3 regions of the Parapedobacter deserti genome follow, and region 3 is predicted to be linked to each of the others. Evidence: riboswitches for the same ligand, from Rfam matches in the RefSeq annotation. Region 3 holds a riboswitch; each other region holds the start of a gene.
What was found. A riboswitch is a leader RNA that binds a small molecule or an ion and turns the genes downstream of it on or off. The one in region 3 is predicted to bind S-adenosylmethionine.
Positions count from the first base shown of each region.

Region 1: it holds a riboswitch for S-adenosylmethionine, as region 3 does, so the genes downstream of both, metE (5-methyltetrahydropteroyltriglutamate--homocysteine S-methyltransferase) here and ACFOET_RS20815 (amidohydrolase) in region 3, are expected to answer to the same signal.
Region 2: it holds a riboswitch for S-adenosylmethionine, as region 3 does, so the genes downstream of both, ACFOET_RS09170 (O-acetylhomoserine aminocarboxypropyltransferase/cysteine synthase family protein) here and ACFOET_RS20815 (amidohydrolase) in region 3, are expected to answer to the same signal.

Region 1 is NZ_JBHRTA010000016.1:153,105-157,620, forward strand. Features, by position in the region: gene ACFOET_RS06145 (ATP-binding protein) at 1-1,708, shown strand, start outside; gene ACFOET_RS06150 (response regulator transcription factor) at 1,804-2,493, shown strand; SAM riboswitch class I at 2,535-2,638, shown strand; gene metE (5-methyltetrahydropteroyltriglutamate--homocysteine S-methyltransferase) at 2,719-4,516, shown strand, end outside.
Region 2 is NZ_JBHRTA010000030.1:62,357-66,872, reverse strand. Features, by position in the region: gene ACFOET_RS09180 (glutamine synthetase III family protein) at 129-2,315, shown strand; gene ACFOET_RS09175 (DUF2721 domain-containing protein) at 2,375-2,821, opposite strand; SAM riboswitch class I at 2,928-3,042, shown strand; gene ACFOET_RS09170 (O-acetylhomoserine aminocarboxypropyltransferase/cysteine synthase family protein) at 3,305-4,516, shown strand, end outside.
Region 3 is NZ_JBHRTA010000062.1:137,757-142,272, reverse strand. Features, by position in the region: gene ACFOET_RS20820 (redoxin domain-containing protein) at 1-312, opposite strand, end outside; gene ACFOET_RS20815 (amidohydrolase) at 348-1,790, opposite strand; SAM riboswitch class I at 1,906-2,009, opposite strand; gene ACFOET_RS20810 (helix-turn-helix domain-containing protein) at 2,304-2,687, shown strand; gene ACFOET_RS20805 (methionine aminotransferase) at 2,744-3,898, shown strand; gene ACFOET_RS20800 (Gfo/Idh/MocA family protein) at 3,923-4,516, opposite strand, start outside.

The sequences.
Region 1 (4,516 bases), on a different contig from region 3:
ACTATTTGATGAATCCGTGAAGGCCGCGCTTAACGCAGTGGCCGCCAAAGCTGAGAAAAGGGAAATCATACAACTCGCCAAAACTCAACTAGAAAACAAGGAGAAGCTGGAGCGTGAGCAGCGGAAGCTGGAGGAGCAGCTCCGGCTAAAGACGGAAATCGAACAGCTCCGCGAAAAACAAGCCGATCTCTTTGCGGCATTCAAGCAACAGGAGGAGGCATTGTATACGGAGTATGGATTTGTTATACCGATCGAAAGCAACGACTTTTATGAAACATACATCAAGGATCCGGCAAACCGGACGTTAGTAGAGGTAGACCTGGGCTACAACTACATTATCGACGGCGCTATACAGCGCAACGACAATACTGCAAACATATATGCGATCAAGCGCATACCGATGCGCAAAGCTAAGGACGACAGCGTGAGGTACCTCGTTGTAGTCGGCACAAACTCTTTCGCCTCACGAAGCCTCAACTACGCGTATACCGTAAAAACGCTCCCGCCGCGGCATGATCTGAAGCTAAAAAACGAAATCGCCCTCAAAGAACGGCGGCTTCAGTTGCTGCAGGCCAACACACTGTTGGATACCATCGCGATACTTAGCGGCAAGAACCCACAGCTTGTCAAAGACTACGCTGCCGAAATTGAACTGGCCAAACGCCCTTTGAGCCAGCGGATAGATGTCGCGTATATTAAACGGGAGCTGGAAAAGGAATTGGGGAGCAGGGGCATCAAGTCTGCATTCAACCTTGAAATAAAGGACAAGAATACGACCTTATATTCCTTCGCCAACTTTTTAGCGGAAGATCCCTCGACGATGAGTCTGTTTTCCACGGAGTTGTTCCGGGCAGACAATGAAAGCTCTTCCGGCCACCTTTCCGTGTACTTCCCCAACAAAAACAACCTCGTCATGGGCAACATGGCCGTCATGCTGTTTTCGTCGGGAACCCTTTTGCTGGTGCTGATCGGTTGTTTTACCTATACAATTTTCACTATGCTGCGCCAGAAGAAAATATCTGAGATGAAAACGGATTTCATCAACAACATGACCCATGAGTTCAAAACGCCGGTGGCCACCATCATGATTGCCAGCGAATCGCTGCGTGATCCTGAGATCGCCTCCGACCAAACCCGGGCGGCGCGCCTGGCAAACATCATCTATGACGAAAATGTGCGCTTGGGCAACCACATCGAGCGCGTGCTCAACATTGCCCGCCTTGAAAAGGACAATTTGAAACTGGAGCACCGTGACGTGGACATCAATGACCTGGCCCAAGCCGTAGTAGATAGCATGGAGCTCCAATTGCAGAAGAACGGAGCCAAGGTGTATACACACCTTGATGCTACCAACGCAGTGGTCGTTGGAGACGAGTTGCACTTGTCCAATGTGCTGTTCAACTTGGTCGACAACGCGATCAAATACAGCAAGGATCACCCCGAAATCACCATCAGGACAAAAAACATCGGCAAACAGATACAAATTACGGTAGCGGATAAGGGTATTGGGATGAGCCGGGACCAATTGTCCAAGATTTTTGACCAGTTTTACCGTATTCCTACCGGCAATCGGCACGACGTTAAAGGATTCGGACTTGGCCTGAGTTACGTCAGCGATATCGTGAAACGATGCGGCGGAAAGGTGCAGGTCAGAAGCGAAAAGGATAAAGGGACGACCTTTGATATCACGCTGCCCCTTAAAGGATAGGGAAACATTTCATAAAAATCCGCTTAGCAGCCCCTTAACAAATCAGGAACAATGATCGCATACGAAACATCTTTGCCGACAAAACAAATTATTCTATGAAAATTCTATTAGCCGAAGACGACCCCAACCTGGGCGACATCTTAAAAGACTATTTGGAGCTTAAGGGAAAATTTGAGGTTGTGCTCTGCAAAGATGGGGACGAGGGGCTCCGCCAGTTCAACAAGGAAAAATTTGACCTCTGCATTCTCGATGTCATGATGCCCCGCAAGGACGGATTCACACTGGGCAAGGAAATCCGTAAAATCAACGCCGACATACCCATCATTTTCGCTACCGCTAAAGGGATGATGGAAGACAAGTCCGAAGCTTTCGGTCTCGGTGGCGATGACTATATCACCAAGCCATTCCGCGTGGAGGAGCTGCTGCTCCGCATCAATGCTTTGCTCAAACGGGCATCAAGGGAAAAGCAGGCCGAAGAAGAGTTTCCCGATAAATTCCGGATTGGCGACTACCACTTCGATTATGTTACCCAGCAGATTACCTACAACGGGCAACAGCAAAAGCTGTCGACCAAAGAAGCCGAACTGCTGCGGCTGCTCTGCCTCAAAAAAAATGACGTGCTTACCCGGGAAGAGGCCCTGCTCAAAATCTGGCATGACGATAATTACTTCAACGGCCGGAGTATGGACGTATTCTTGAGCAAACTCCGTAAATACCTTCGCGATGACCCCAAAGTAGAAATCGTAAACGTGCATGGCAAGGGGTATAAGCTGTTGGTGAGTTAATTATTTTTGCAAATTCCAATCCTAATTCCGATATTAGCCGCCGCTTATGGAGAAAGGCAGAGGGAATGGACCCTGTGAAGCCTTAGCAACCTGTCACCAGACAAGGTGCTAAATTCTACCCGCTGGTAGGCGGGAAAAATAAGCAGACACAACTCACCTTGTGCCCTCTCCCCAAAGCAATAGTAAACAGCGGTGTTGTAAATTGTCATACTTTATTTATATCTCATGTTAAAAACCAATAATTTGGGTTATCCGCGCATCGGAGCCTTACGCGAACTTAAGAAAGCTAATGAGGCCTATTGGGCAAAGAAGACCGGACGGGACGAGCTGCTTCAAGCCGCAAAAGCCATCCGGGAGAGCAATTGGAAGACCCAACAGGAGGCAGGCATAGACCTGATTCCTTCGAATGACTTTTCGTTCTACGACCAAGTTCTGGACCTCACGCTTACTGTTGGTGCAGTTCCCGCCCGCTATCAAGGGTTCACGCTGGAAGGAGCTTCTTCCTATAACCTTGATTTATATTTTGCGATGGCCCGCGGCTTTCAGCAAGATGGCTTGGACGTCACCGCCATGGAAATGACCAAATGGTTCGATACCAACTACCATTACATTGTCCCCGAATTTGTTAAAGACCAGCAATTTCGGCTTACCTCCGAAAAGGCGGTCAGCGAATTTAATGAGGCAAAACAACTGGGCATCACCACTAAGCCGGTGCTGATCGGCCCAATCACTTACTTATTATTGGGCAAAGAGAAAGAAGCCGGCTTCGATCGCCTCGACTTAATCGACCGCCTGTTGCCGGTATACGAAGAAATTCTCGGCAAACTGGCCCAAGCGGGAGCTGAATGGGTACAGTTTGATGAGCCGTTCCTCGCGCTGGATATCGACGATAAGACACGCGCGCTTTACCAAGCGGTATACGGGCGTCTTGCCGCTGCAGCAAAGGGCAGCAAGCTCGTTGTCGCAACTTACTTTGAATCGTTGCGCGAAAACGCGCGTACCGCATTGAGTTTGCCCGTACAAGCGCTCCATATCGACCTGGTGCGCGGCGAAAACCAACTTAACGAATTGCTGAACAACGTGCCTGCCGGCCTTAGCTTGTCGCTTGGTGTGGTGGATGGTCGCAATATCTGGAAAAATGATTATGAGGCATCGCTCCAAAAGATCAAACAGGCAGTCGACGCGCTGGGTGCCGACCGGGTATGGGTTGCTCCGTCCAGTTCGTTGCTGCACGTTCCGTTCGACCTGGATCTGGAAGATAACGAGCAGTCACTGCCGGCCGAGGTTAAAAACTGGCTTGCTTTTGCAAAACAAAAGCTTACGGAAGTAACCGACTTGGCCACATTGGCTACAGATGATGCTAGCAGCGCTGTTACAGCCCGTTTCGAGGCCAACCGCGACGCGCAGCAAAGCCGCCGCACCTCTTCCCTCATCCACCGCGACGATGTGAAAACGCGGGTAAAAAACATCACGGATGAAGACGCGAAGCGCACGAGCCCGTTTGCCGAGCGAAAGGCGAAACAACAGGCCCGGTTTAACCTGCCAGCATTCGCCACTACCACCATCGGCTCATTCCCACAGACAAGGGACGTACGCAAATGGCGTGCTGACCTCAAAAAGGGCGCGATTACACAACAAGAATACGATAGGCTTATCGCCGAAGAGACCGAGCGGACCATACGTCTGCAGGAAGAACTCGGCATCGATGTGCTGGTGCACGGCGAGTTTGAGCGCAACGATATGGTGGAATACTTTGGCGAACAATTGTCCGGATATGCCTTTACCAAAAATGGCTGGGTACAGTCGTATGGCTCGCGCTGTGTGAAGCCGCCCATTATTTATGGCGATGTTTCCCGTCCGAATGATATGACCGTTTACTGGTCGGCTTACGCACAGACGCTCACCGACCGTCCTGTAAAAGGCATGTTGACCGGCCCGGTAACCATTTTGCAATGGTCATTCGTGCGCAACGACCAACCGCGATCGGAAACCACGTATCAAATTGCATTGGCTATCCTCGATG
Region 2 (4,516 bases), on a different contig from region 3:
TATTACTATCTGCGCTGTAAAAATTTACATTTTCAATAAAAAACCGAGGAAATGTCATTTTTTTTTTCGAATATTGAACCGCAAATAAAACAACATCAACAACGCATCAACAAATAATTAGAAAATAAATGTCAGGTTTAAGATTTAAGGCAGTTGAAACTGCCATATCGCGATTAAACAACAACAAAACCCACGAGACGATCAAACCTTCATCCTACTATTGCAAAAATGTGTTTACAACAGCTAAGATGAAGGAATATCTTCCTAAAAACGCTTATGCTGAATTGATTGAGACCATAGATGAGGGCAAAGCGATCAGCCTCGATCTTGCAGAACACATTTCACAGGCCATGAAAAGTTGGGCGATCAGCAACGGAGTAACCCATTACACCCATTGGTTTCAACCGCTCACAGGCGCCACGGCAGAAAAACATGATGCGTTTTTCGAACCCCTTCCTGACGGTTCAGCTATCGATAAGTTTACGGCAAGCGCACTGGTGCAGCAGGAGCCTGACGCTTCGAGCTTCCCCAGTGGCGGTATCCGGAATACCTTCGAAGCACGTGGTTATACTGGATGGGACCCGTCCTCCCCCGCGTTTATTTATGAAACCGGGGGCAGTAAAACGCTTTGCATCCCTACTATTTTTGTCTCGTACACAGGTGAGGCGCTAGATTACAAAGCGCCTTTACTAAAGGCTGTTAATGCCTTAGATAAGGCTGCAGTTGAAGTGGCAAATTTCTTCGACAAATCCGTCACGAAAGTATTCGCTTCACTTGGTATCGAACAGGAATATTTTTTGGTCGACTTGGCACTGTTCAACGCACGACCCGACTTGCAGCTTACCGGCCGCACCCTATTCGGACACATGTCGGCTAAAGGCCAGCAACTAGAAGATCATTATTTTGGTGCGATCCCGGAGCGGGTATTAGCGTTTATGGTTGACTTAGAACAGGAAGCCCTGAAGCTGGGCATCCCATTGAAAACTCGCCATAACGAGGTAGCCCCCTCACAATTTGAGTGCGCACCTATGTTTGAGGAAATCAACTTGGCTATTGACCATAATCAGCTGTTGCTCAATGTGATGGAGCAAGTGGCGCTTCGGCATAAATTCAAAGTGTTGATTCACGAAAAGCCTTATGCAGAGATCAACGGTTCGGGCAAACATAACAACTGGTCAATGATCACAAACACCGGGGTAAACTTACTTTCTCCTGGAAAAACTCCGAAGAATAACCTAATGTTTCTGTCATTCTTCGTAAATGTTATAAAAGCGGTACACGACCATGCTGATCTGTTGCGCGCCTCAATTGCCAGTGCGGCAAATGACCACCGACTGGGAGCCAACGAAGCGCCGCCTGCGATCATCTCCATCTTTCTTGGAAGCCAACTGAACGCGGTGCTGGACGAAGTGGAAACGGCAAGAATAGCCAAGAAAGTGAAGAATGAGGCTCTTCTGTGGCATGGCATTCCTAAAATTCCGGAGCTACACCTGGACAACACCGATCGGAACAGGACATCGCCATTCGCATTTACCGGAAATAAATTCGAATTCAGGGCCGTCGGTTCCTCCGCGAACAGCGCCAGCCCGATGACGGTGCTCAGCGCGATTGTGGCCAACCAATTAACGGAATTCAAGTTGGAAGTCGACAAGCAGATCAAAAAGGGCACGAAAAAAGACCTGGCTTTGCTCAATGTGGTACGAAAATACATCAAAGAATCTAAAGCCATCCGATTCGAAGGCAACGGATATAGCAAGGAGTGGGAAGAGGAAGCACACAAGCGCGGCCTTTCCAACATCAAAACCACACCTAAAGCTTTGGATGTTTATATAGACGAAAAAACCATAACGTTATTTGAAAAGCTCAGTATTCTGAGCAAACGTGAAAGCGAAGCCCGCCATGAGATCTTGTTGGAAAATTACTATAAGAAAATCCAGATTGAAGCTCGTGTTATCGGGGAAATTGTTAGCAGTTTAATAGGACCTGCCGCCTTTAGTTACCAAAACGATTTGATTGCCAATGTTAGGGGACTTAAGGAACTGGGCTTCGAAACAGATGCTTACGGATCGCAATCCAACCTTATCGAACGCATTTCCAAGCATATAAACACCATTCTCCTCGACGCAGAGGCGATGCGGCAAGAGCGCAAAAAAGCCAATGTACTTGAAGATGTCCGCGATAAAGCTATCGCATACGATGAAAAAGTTAAACCATATTTTGACAAAATCCGGTATCACCTCAACAAATTAGAACAGATCGTCGACGATCGCAAATGGCCGCTACCCAAATTGCGTGAGCTCCTGTTCGTAAGATAAACTTACCTTCCGCTAAACTTAAATTTCGTGGCCCCGGATACCGGGGCCACTTTTTATATTTATTTACGCTTATCGAGCTTCTTCTTGATATAGCCTACCAACGAAGATTCATCGCTCTGCTCCATATCGCTTAGCTCCAACTCCAGTGCCTTGTTACTCACTTGTATCTCGAGCAAGGAAATTATCAGCGAAACCGCAAAAAAAAGTAAACTGAGTGCGAACGTCAGCTCCGTAAGAAAATCATGCTCCACATAGATGCAATACATGCATAAAATACAGGTTACAAAACTCAGCACCCCCATGGCCTGCATATGACGGATCAATTTGAGTCGGTAACGGAGATTTCTGATTTGCCCATGTAAAACACCGCTCTTATTATGTTCAAGGTATTTGGCGTGCAAGCTCCTGACGAGCGCAGCCAGCGCCAAAAAACGGTTGGTATAAGCCAACATTATCAAACTGATGGCAGGAAAAAGTAATGCCGCGGTATTGAACGTAATCTTCATGGAACAAAAAAATCAAAAAAACTTTGCACAAGCAAATTGCAGCAACTATATTTGCACCCGTTGTGTGCATAACACACACAAATCAATACCTCGTCAAAAAGGTCTTGGTTTATAAAGAAGTGGCGAGAGACTGGCTCAATGACCCACTGGCAACCATCCGCAATCGGTGGAAAAGGTGCCAATTCCTGTCCCGACCAACGCCGGTCGGGAGCATATAAATTGATAAGACAATGAACACTACTTATTCATCAAGCAGCAATCATCGTTCCTACTTCGGAAGGTCGAAGCATTCTTACATGCTATGCATAACTACCACCCAGCGTATGCGAATGCGTGACAGGATGATGTGCATGCACTGTTGCAACTAAATCTCACATCATACGATTGATGTATGACTAGATGCCATTGGCTTCGGCCGCCTTATTGCGGCATCACGCTAACATAGAACATTTAACAAGAACATTAATAAAAAATCAATTAATCATGGCTAATCATCTAAAATTTGAAACCCTGCAAGTACATGCTGGGCAGGAAGTTGATCCAACAACTGGCTCACGGGCCGTACCCATTTATCAAACGACTTCGTATGTATTCAACAATGCCGAACACGGTGCTAATCTGTTCGCGTTGAAAGAATTCGGCAATATATACACGCGGATCATGAACCCCACCACGGATGTCTTCGAAAAGCGCATCGCAGCACTGGAAGGCGGCGTTGCAGCGTTGGCGGTGGCTTCGGGACAGGCGGCGCAGTTTATCGCGCTTACCAACATACTTGAAAGCGGGGACAATTTTGTCAGTGGCGCCAACCTTTATGGCGGCACTTTTAACCAGTTTAAGGTATCATTCAAGCGACTGGGCATTGAAGCGCGATTGGCAAAAGACGACTCCCCAGAGAATATTGAGGTCCTCATCGATGACAAAACCAAAGCCATATACGTCGAAACAATCGGAAACCCCAGCTACAGCATACCGGATTTCGAGCGGATTGCAGGTATCGCACAAAAATACGACCTTCCGCTAATTGTGGACAATACGTTTGGCGCAGCCGGATACCTCTTCAAGCCACTGGAACATGGTGCCCACGTGGTTGTCGAGTCGGCCACCAAGTGGATTGGCGGTCATGGCACCAGCATTGGCGGTGTAATCGTGGATGGAGGCAATTACAACTGGGGTAACGGCAAATTCAGACAGTTCAGTGAACCATCGGAGGGCTACCACGGTTTGATATTCAGCGAGGTGTTCGGGGCAAACGGCCCATTTGGCAACATCCAATTTGCAATCCGGGCGCGTGTAGAAGGGCTACGGGACTTTGGCCCCGCTCTGTCTCCATTCAACGCTTTCCTTTTGCTACAAGGCTTGGAAACCCTCTCCCTGCGCGTGCAACGCCATGTGGATAATGCCTTGGAGCTAGCGCGTTGGCTCGAAAGCCATCCACAGGTCGAAAAAGTCAGCTATCCGGGCCTAAAAACCCATCCGTATCATGGAAACGCGCAAAAATACCTCAAAAACGGCTTCGGCAGCGTGCTGTCATTCGTAATTAAAGGAGGTGCTGAAAAAGCAAACGCATTCATTGACGCGCTGCAATTGGTAAGCCATTTGGCTAACGTCGGCGACGCAAAAACGCTCATCATACATCCGGCCGCCACTACCCATCAACAGTTAAGTGAGGCGGACAAGCAAAATGCCGGTGTG
Region 3 (4,516 bases):
ATACGCACCGGTATCCAGCGCCACGGATATAGGTGCATCTTCCAAGAAGATGTAAAATGGCGTTTTATCTTTCTCGAGTGTCAAACCGTATAATTCGGGTAGTTGAACCGCTGTTTGAAATGCAAAATCGCCATTTTTCAATGTAGCCGAATCGATGGTATGGAAGATTTTATTGTCAAAGCGCTGCAAATATATCTGTCCATTTTTTGCGCCTTGTACGTTTCCCTTAAGCTGAAGCGGTGCAATTCGTTGAGCTTGCGCCGAGCCGAACGATAAAAATAGTCCGACCAATAGGGTTATTTGAGCGTTCATTTTCTTAAATCAGTAATGTCGTATTCAACCATTCATTATTTCTCCACACGGTAGTCTAGCGCCGGTGCACGATCTCCCAACAATGATTCGTACTTGAAATCCGCGCCCCGGCGGGATTCGAATTCTTCTTTCACCGCTTCGACCAAGGTTGGGTTGGTGTATAGGTCGATGGCGGTAAGCGCAAATACTTTGGCGGTGTTGATGAGCGACTTCGTGCCGATGGTCGTACCGCCGGAAGCGACGTTCTGCCAACTGTGGCCGGGGCTTCCCGGAACAAAACTCGCGGTACCGAAAGATACCGTGGGCACATTCCAGCTCACGTCGCCAACATCTGACGAGCCACCGCCTTGCGAGGGCGTTTCATCCGCCAGCGGTTGCACTATTGCTGCATTTTTCAGCACCGTGTCTGCCAAGCCTAGCCCTTTGGCGATTCCCGCAGCAAAAGTCCGCTCGCGCTCGTCATAGTGTACTCCCCCCACGCGTTCCAGGTTTTTCTGTACCACCTCAGCCAGTTTTCTATTCGGCAGTTTTTCATAAAAGCCAGCAATTATTTCGCTTGTCACGGTGGTCTGTGTACCCTTTGCTGCACCTTCCGCCGCTTGGTTGATCCACGACACCAAGTTCTGGAGCTCATCGCGTTTTGGGTGACGGATATAGTAGGAAACCGTGGCGATCTCCGGCACCACGTTCGGCGCCTCCCCACCGTTACTAATGACGTAATGGATGCGTGACGATGTGGGAACATGCTCGCGAAGCATATTGACCATGAAATTGAGCGCCTCCACCCCGTCGAGCGCCGAGCGGCCCTTGTCCGGATTGCCGGCTGCATGCGCAGGCTTTCCATGGAAGGTATAGTCTACCATTTGGATGGCCGTTCCTGTGCTTACCGTCACCGCATTTCGAGATGCAGGGTGCCAATCCAGTACCATGTCGATTCCGCTGAAGAAGCCATCTCTTACAAGATAGACTTTGCCGCCACCACCTTCTTCGGCGGGTGTGCCAAACACTTTGATGGTGCCTTGATGACCAGTGTTTGCTAACCATTCCTTGATTGCCACGGCACCTGCGACCGATCCGGTACCGAAAAGATTATGGCCACAGGCGTGACCGCCGCCACCTTTTTCCAAGGGCTTCCGATGCGGAACGGTATCTTGTGATATCCCTGGTAGCGCATCGAATTCAGCCAGAATGCCAATAACCGGGCCGCCGCTTCCGTAGGAGGCGATGAATGAAGTGGGCATTCCCGCCAGTCCGGTTTCGACGGTAAATCCATTGGCCTGTAAGTGTTTTTGAAGAATGCCTGAGCTCTCCGTTTCCAGGAAACCCAGTTCGGCCTTGTCCCATATATCCTTCTGCATTTGATCGTAGGTCTGGAAGGATTTATCGAGGTAGTTGAGTGGAACATCTTTGTTTTCCTGCCCAAACAGCAAAACCGGAATAGCGGCCGCAGCTAATAATAACAATTGCTTTTTTAACATGTTAACTTTGATTTGACTTGATACCATTACTAGTTCGTTTTGCTCCTGCTGTAGGCTTCTGCTTCGGGTGTCCTGACACTTCAGCATATGGCGTTGGGGATCGATGGTCGTTTTCCACTTATCTTTGCCTTCCTGTAGGAGGCGGGATTTAGCACCTTAATGTGGCTTCAGGTTGCTAAGACGTCTTCAGGCCATTCCCTCGGTCTTTCTCGATAAGCATGAAGTGAAAGAACTAATATGCGGCAAATGTAATTATTTAATCTACTAAATGCATAGATTTTATAAATTGTATTGCGTTTTGATGTTGTGATGACAAAATGCAAACTAAACAATAAGCAAAAATCCCTGTGTGACAGCTATCTGCGTTAATACATATTATAATCTATTAATTTAGTAGTCTTTAAATAAAAAGTAATACCTTTGCTCACGGAACAAAGGTAATGCAACGATATAACTTGAAAAACGCATAAATATTACGTAATCAGCGTATAGTTTATGCCTAATCGTTTCCATATGGCACAACAGGATATTTTGGCAAAAATAAAGCGGTATAGGAGAGATAGGGGACTATCACAGGCAAATATGGCGGAAGCGTTGCACGTTGCCCTGAAAACCTATCAGAATCTCGAGGTCGGCATTACCCGCGTTGATATCGATCGCCTTGGTCAAATAGCCGATGTCTTGGGCGTCACGTTGCATGATTTGCTGGATGGCCGCGGTAACGCAAACGAAGGCTCAGCCCGACTGATGAATGAAGAGAAAGTGTTGTACGACAAAATCATTATGAATAAAGAAGCCTATATCGCGCAGTTGGAAGACAGCATTCGCTTTTACCGGCAGATCCTTAGGGAAGAGACCGGGCTTTCCGATGAAAAAGTGAGCTCCGGGCGTACGTAGTTTAGCTATTCACGCTTGAAATGCTTAACCTTGCCTGACGATATGCCCATTAGCTGATGAATACCTTCACATCCAAATTGCCGGATACCGGCCCGTCTATCTTTACCACGATGTCGCAATTGGCCGCTCGGCATCAAGCGATTAATCTTTCACAGGGATTCCCGGATTTTGACGGTCCGCCTCGGCTGATTTCGTTGGTGTCGCAGTACCTGCAGGCAGGGCACAACCAGTATGCACCCATGGCCGGGGTACAAGCGCTCCGTGAGCAGATCAGTGCGAAGGTTGAAACCACGACGGGCATATGTTACGACCCCGAAACGGACATTACGATTACAGCGGGAGCTACGCAAGCACTTTTTACAGTGATGGCGGCACTTATCCGTCCGGGCGATGAGGTTATTGTGTTCGAGCCGGCTTACGATTCGTATGCGCCCAGTATCCGGGTGTTTGGTGGCATACCTAAGCCGGTAACCTTGCTGGCTCCTGATTTTGTGGTCGACTGGACTGCGGTTGAGCAGCTCATCACGTCGAAAACGAGACTGATTGTTATCAATACGCCCAACAATCCGACGGCACGTGTGTTGGCCGATGCCGACTATCGCCAACTTGTACGTATGGTCGGCGATACCGACTGTTATGTGCTGAGTGACGAGGTATATGAGCACATGGTCTACGATGGGCGAAAGCATTTGAGTGTTACCCATTATGCAGCGCTTCGTGAACGCGCTTTCGTCGTCGCTTCTTTTGGCAAGTTATATCACACCACCGGATGGAAGGTAGGTTATTGCCTGGCACCACCACAGCTTACGACCGAATTTCGTAGGGTGCATCAGTTCAATGTTTTCAGCGTGCATACCCCCATGCAATGGGCGCTGGCCGATTTCCTGCGCGATGATGACATGCATACGGAACTCGGTGCGTTTTTTCAGCAAAAGCGTGATTTCTTGGTGGAGGCGCTCGAAACAACACGCTTCCGGCCGCTGCCTTGTGAGGGCACGTACTTTCTCCTCGCCGATTACACCGCAATCAGCGAATTACCCGAACGGGCCTTCAGCGAAGCGCTGACCAAACACCACGGTGTGGCCACGATACCGGTTTCGGCGTTTTACCACAACAATGTAAACCAACACCTCGTCCGTATCTGCTTCGCAAAGAAAGCCCAGACTTTGGCGCAGGCTATTGAAAGACTGCGTTTAGTAACGGCCTGCTAAGTAACCGCTAACCTTTTTCCTGACTTAACCTTTCCTGACTCCCGTGGTAGCTCCCCCTTCCAGGGTAAGATTTACGGGTTTGTTTTTTTTCCAGGCACCGCGGGTGAAATCCGGAATATCCAAGGACCTCGAGCGGTTGGTTACCGATTGTTCACTCAGCGGGATCACGCTGCTCCAAGCAGCGCCGTCGTACACGTCCATGTCGAGCGGCAGCCCGTTGCGCAGGCAATCGATCAATCGCCAGTCCATCATGAAATCCATGCCGCCATGTCCGCCTACCTGTTTGGCCACTTCGCCTACGTGTTTGATCAGCGCCGGCGTGTATTTATCATACAGATCTTTCAGCTCCTCTTCCTTAACCCAGTTGTGGCCGAATGCGATGCGCTCGGGCGAAGGCCACTTGGAAGCCATGCCCTTGGTGCCGCTGATAAGGTGGATTCGTGAATAAGGCCGCGGAGAGGTGACATCGTGCTGCACCATGATCGATCTTCCTTTGCCGGTGTAGATAAGGGTAGTATTCATGTTGCCACGGTAAGATTTGCCGACAAACTCCTGGAAGAAGTTGTCATCTTTGGCTTTTTCCTCAGCCGTTTTGCCCATCATGAAATCATTGGTTGA